2 regions of the Clostridium sp. HCS.1 genome follow, and region 1 is predicted to be linked to the other one. Evidence: a T-box and tRNA genes for the amino acid it is inferred to sense, from the RefSeq annotation. Region 1 holds a T-box; the other holds one or more tRNA genes.

Region 1 (3,207 bases):
AATAAATTGGATTACCAAATGCATGAACTGTAGTAACTGCTAGAAAAACTATACATGCTATGTTTATAGCACCATTTTTCTTAATTACATTACATAAGTAAATTACTATAATAATCCCTACTGCAATTGTAAAATAAACTAGGAATTTTCTAAAAAAATATGTAGATATATTGTAAATAAAGAATCTACATATTAGTAGAAATATGAGTCCAACCACAGCTCCTAAAACTGTTCCCAAGGCTCTATTTATAGCCATGTTAATAGAATTAGAAACTGTATCTTGAACACAAAAAACAGCTGTTAAACAAGCGAAAAATGGTTCGCTTGGGAAAAATAATAAGCATAGAAACACTGCAATAGCAGTTTTGATTGTTCTAAGTCCAATGCTTGGGAAATTGAAATTCATATTATATCTCCTTATCTTTAGTTATTCTATTTTAATTATTATATCTTTAGTCATTCTCATTAACATTATTCTTCTCTTTTGGAGGATGAATATACTTATTAATTAAAATTGCAACTATTACTCCAAAGGCAGTTTCAACAGTTCTATGAACAGCATACATTAAAGGATCATTAGAACTCTGGATAATTAATATTGCCATTAATGTAATTGATGAAATAGAACTTGCTGAAGGTTTTCTTATTAAATTGCAAATATAAATATCTAATGAAACTCCTGCAGCAACTATTATAGGTAAGAACCTCTGAAGGTGATTTCCATTAATAATATATAAAAGTATCAGTGATAAGGAACCACCAATTAAAGTTCCTATAAGTCTATTAAAACCTATTTTTAGTGAGTTTTCCACTGTACTTTGAACACAGATTACAGCTGCGATTGCTGCAAAAAGAGAATTTGGCCAGAATATAAGGCATATTAAAACAGATAGAGCAGTTTTAATATTTCTAGAACCTATATGAGGCAAGTCCAACCTTTCCACATTATCAACTCCAATCTTTTTTTTATTAATTATACCATATAAAATATAGAGTGCTATTTTATAGTATTTTATTAATAATATGAAAACTAGCTTGAATTATATTGCCATAATAAAAATAATTAGGATAATATTATAATAATATGATAAATTATGTATAATTACTAATAGAGAGAGGTGTATTATGGAACTTTGGATTTACTTATTAATAGGAGAATTGATACCATTGGGTTTATTTATTATAGGGGGATTATATGAATCAAATTCAACAAAGTACCAGGAAATGAAATTTGGATATAAAAATCAATATACGATAAAGGACAAGATTTCATGGGAGTATTCTAATAAGCTGGCAGCAAAAATCTTTGGCTCAATAGGAACATTATTATTTATAGTTAATGCTATATTATTATTTATATTTGGAGAAAATGCTTTTACATTTATATTATTATTTAGTTTGTTTATGGTTATATTATCTAGAATGATGTTAGATAGGCTTATAAAAAAGAAATTTAGTGATAAATGATACTTTAAAAGTAATTGACACTGAAATTAATATAGAATATCATAGTAATAGCAATAACTGAAATGCTATGAAAAGAAGAGTAGTAAAGAAGGAGTGTCTAAAGAGAGCTAGGATAGGTGAAAGCTAGCGACATAAAGCTTTATGAAGATGGTCTTGGAGCATATTCTCTGAACTAATTAGCTAGGGGAATACGGTGGCAACCGTTATATTGCAAGGTGATACTAAGATCACCTGTTGAGATATTTATTGTAAAATAAATATGAATTAGAGTGGTAACACGTATAATACGTCTCTATATAGGTTTTAATATACCTATATAGGGGCTTTTTTATTAAAGAAAAGAACGATTATAGGGAGGAAATAGTATGTGTAAGAAAACATATTATATTACAACACCAATTTATTATCCATCAACTAAACTTCATATTGGTAATACTTATACAACTGTAGCTGCTGATGCTTTAGCTAGATATAAGAGATTAACAGGATATGATGTAATGTTTTTAACAGGAACAGACGAGCATGGGCAAAAGATACAAAGAATTGCTGAAGAAAAGGGAATAACACCTAAAGAGCATGTGGATGAAATAGTAGCAGGAATTAAAGATTTATGGAAGATGATGAATATTAGCTATGATAAATTTATAAGAACTACTGATGATTATCATATTAAAGCTGTTCAAGATATATTCAAAAAACTTTATGATAAGGGTGATATATATAAATCTTCTTATGAAGGATTATATTGTACTCCATGTGAATCTTTCTGGACAGAAACTCAATTAGTTAATGGAAATTGTCCAGACTGTGGAAGACCAGTAGAGAAATCAAAGGAAGAAGCTTATTTCTTTAAGATGAGTAATTATGCTGATAGATTAATGGAGTATATTGAGGCTCATCCAGATTTTATTCAACCAGAATCAAGAAAAAATGAAATGGTTAATAACTTCTTAAAACCAGGTTTACAAGACCTTTGTGTTTCAAGAACAAGCTTTAACTGGGGAGTTCCAGTTACCTTTGATGAAGGTCATGTTGTTTATGTTTGGATAGATGCCCTTTCAAACTATATAACAGCTTTAGGATATGGTAGTGATAATAAGGAACTTTATGAAAAATACTGGCCAGCAGATGTTCACTTAATTGGTAAGGACATATTAAGATTCCATACTATTTATTGGCCAATTATGTTAATGGCTTTAGATTTACCGCTTCCAAAGCAAGTATTCGGACATGGATGGTTACTTGTTGATGGTGGCAAGATGTCTAAATCTAAAGGAAATGTAGTTGATCCAGTAACTTTAGTTGAAAACTTTGGCGTAGACGCAGTTAGATACTATCTATTAAGAGAAATCCCATTTGGAGCAGATGGATTATTCAACAATGAAATATTTATAAAGAAGATAAATTCTGATCTTTGTAATGACTTAGGAAACTTATTATCTAGAACTGTAGCTATGATAGAAAAGTACTTTAATGGAGTGATTCCAAACAATAATGTTAAAGAATCTATTGATGATGAATTAATTAACTTAGCTTTAGAAACTCCTAAGAAAGTAAATAATGCAATAGATCATTTAAGAATACCAGAAGCTTTAGAATATATATTTGATTTAATAGGAAGAGCTAATAAATATATAGATGAAACTACACCATGGATATTAGCAAAAGACGAAGAAAAGAAAGAAAGACTTGGAACAGTTTTATATAACTTAGTTGAAAGTTTAAGATTTGCTTCAGTAT
Region 2 (3,207 bases), 1.3 Mb from region 1:
GTTCCTACAATTTTATCTTCATACTTTGCTATATATAAATTTCCTTCACTAATACCCTTTATAGCATCTTCTCTAATTGGATAAGTGCCCTTTTTCCAACCAGGATAATTTACTCCTTTTGCTAGGAAATCATTTATCTCATTATAAAGTAATTCTATCTCATCTATATCTTCTTCTTCCCCCAGTAATATAGTAACCTCAACATTTTCTTTATTCATATCAATTCACCTTTTAACATATTTTACTATTATTTATTAATATAATTATACTAATAAAAAAGAAACCTTCCAAGTTATCTCAGAAGGCTTCTTCGTTAATTATAAGCTCTTAAATAAGCTATATATTTATATACTTCATCTCCCGATCTTTCAAACTCAATTCTACAGCTATTAGCAATCTTAATTGAATGATCATTCTTTGATTCAATATTAGCTCTTATTATTTCTCTAAAGTCAGGTAAATCCTCTGGTATATCAATGTTTAAGTCTTTAATTTTAGGACTATCTATTGATATATAAGCTGATAAAATTGCTATCCAATAATTTTGTAATAAATATTCCTTATCCTTAACTAAAGGTAATAAAGTTTTAATTGCTTCCTTAGAAGTTACTGCATGCAAAATTGTAAAATTCTTTGTTTCCACAAATAATTTATTTATAATTTTATCTAATTGTGATAATACTTCTTTATAATCTCCTTTTAAAGTAAAGGCATTTTTCTTAAAGCCTTGAAGGTTATATATTTTCTCTATCCTATCAGCAATTAAATTTCCACTAAAACTTTCATTCTTAACTGATTCTGCTAATACTTTTAAATCATATAATGGATTTTCTGTTATAGATGGTAATGTATCAAATTTATGTGGTACAAAGGTTGAAGCAAAATAGCTTAATGATTTTATAACCTCTTCCTTATTTTCACTTCTTACAGCAAAGGATAGCCTAATTAATGGATGAAAAGCACGAGCTGCAACTCCCTTAATTAAGATAGGTAAAATCTCTCCTATTACCTCTAAATAATTAGATTTATTTATTTTTTTAGAAAAATAATCATAATATGAACCAAAGGAATCTTTAAGTCCTAAATATTTTTCAAAATTATCATTATCTATATTATATAGTTTAGTGAAATCTTCTTTTGATATTTTTATTCTTTCAACTGTAGTATTTAAATATTTATCTATCTCATTAAAGGGAACTCCTAATTCATATAGTGAATAACTTACCATTGGTATATGATTAGACAATCCTCCATTATAATCACTAGCATAATCTTTATATTTATCAAAAAAATCTATAAACATATTAACCTCCCATTGAAAATTATTCTCAACTTCATTTTACTACTATGGTAATGATTGTCAATATAAATGAATATATAGATTTTAATTTAATTTTTTCTTATTTCATAGTATTTAACATCATCTGCTCTTCTAAAGCACCTCTTGTCATCCTATGCCTTAATATGATGCTATATGATTTTGACATTAATATCTTCTAAGCATATACTAAGGATACAAGTTAGCAAAGCTACTATGTAATTTAATATCGCGGGATGGAGCAGTTGGTAGCTCGTTGGGCTCATAACCCAAAGGTCGTAGGTTCAAGTCCTGCTCCCGCAACCAAAAAAAACCTTACTATTACTGTAAGGTTTTTTTATTATCTAAAGTAATTCAAAATACCTTTATATTCTTTCATTAAATCCTTATATATAGTCAACATTCTTTTTGTATTTTGCCTTACATTATTCATAATATAGTCATAGTTATCTATTACTATATTACAAATTTCATTATCAATTTTATTATTTAATGCCATATCCAATAATATTGATATTACATCTTGCTTAGAAAACTCATCTTTATAACTTCTTTTATTAACAAGAGCACTAACTACATCTGCTATTGCCACTATTCTTGCCTCAAAAGGAATCTCCTCTCCTTTTAGCCCAAAAGGATATCCTGTCCCATCTAATTTTTCATGATGCAATGTAGCTATATCTCTTAAATCATCTAATCCTAACTCACTTAATATTTTATATCCAATTATAGCATGTTCCTTTATCTTTTCATATTCTTCATCTGTTAACTTACTTTTCTTTTCTAAAATTTCCACAGGTATTGCTATTTTACCAATATCATGTATCATTGAAGCAATTCTTATTCTTCTAGCCTCATTTTCATCTATATTAAGTATTTTGGCTATTTGAAAACTCACTTCTTCAACAGTTATCGTATGTATAACAGTGGATTCACTTCTAAAGTCAATAGCATATGTTAACATTCTTATATAACTTATTACTTCTTCTCTAGTTAATAATACATTGTCAAATACTTTGTATAGTTCTTCTAAATATCTATTATCTTGAATATTCTCTAACAAATTATATTTAGTGCATGCAATCTCAAAATAGTTCTTATGCTCTGGAAGTGCTTTTTCTCCTAAAATATCTACTATCCAACTTTTCTCCATTCTTTTGTTCCTAATATTTAAAATAGAAATTAAATCAGCTAAATGTAATAATAAGGCTTCTTTAGGAATTATTTTTTTCTTTTCATAATCTAAATCTTCAGGATTCATAGAATGACCTAAAACTACTGGTGCTAAATCAGATAATGGTGAAAAGTATTTAATGAATAGTGATCCATAAACAGCATGATTAATAGGGTTACTTAAATGAATATCTAAAATTTCATTTCTTTCTTCAACCTTATATGCACCTATATCATGGAAAATTGCAATTTCCATAAGTCTTAATATTTCATCTTCAGTATAGCTGTTAGAAGCCTTTAATAATTTATACATTATATAGGATACTTCTTCACCATGACCTACCATTCTTTCATCCATAATATTTAAGCATCTTTGTATTACCATTAATATCTTTTTTAAACTTACTTTTTGCATTTTCCACCCCGGAATAATTTCATTATTTTTTTATACTAATATTTTACTATTTTTCAACGTAATTTTAAACATAAGATATTTAGATAGAATTTTAATATAAAAAATAGTATAAGAATATATTAATATCACTTTTTAACTATAGAATATTTATTTCTAAAATAAGTTTAGTTTTTTGCAAAAATAAAAGCAGACACAAGTCTGCTTTTATTATCTAAAAAAATTAAATATTCAATTGATATGCATATATTAGAGTAAATAACTGCATATCTATCATTTATAAACAACTAACTACATTGCAGTT

What was found. The T-box of region 1 lies ahead of metG (methionine--tRNA ligase). A T-box ahead of a tRNA ligase gene usually reads a tRNA of that ligase, here a tRNA-Met.
Region 2: it encodes a tRNA-Met, which carries the amino acid that the T-box ahead of metG (methionine--tRNA ligase) is inferred to sense. The anticodon was not compared.

Annotation. Positions count from the first base shown of each region.
Region 1 is NZ_CP170704.1:143,190-146,396, forward strand. It holds gene ACFYH6_RS00660 (FUSC family protein) at 1-406, opposite strand, end outside; gene ACFYH6_RS00665 (FUSC family protein) at 453-944, opposite strand; gene ACFYH6_RS00670 (SdpI family protein) at 1,126-1,467, shown strand; T-box leader at 1,526-1,764, shown strand; gene metG (methionine--tRNA ligase) at 1,833-3,207, shown strand, end outside.
Region 2 is NZ_CP170704.1:1,462,784-1,465,990, reverse strand. It holds gene ACFYH6_RS06950 (GNAT family N-acetyltransferase) at 1-218, opposite strand, end outside; gene ACFYH6_RS06945 (questin oxidase family protein) at 314-1,303, opposite strand; tRNA gene ACFYH6_RS06940 (tRNA-Met) at 1,549-1,624, shown strand; gene ACFYH6_RS06935 (HD domain-containing phosphohydrolase) at 1,659-2,906, opposite strand; gene ACFYH6_RS06930 (glucose 1-dehydrogenase) at 3,195-3,207, opposite strand, start outside.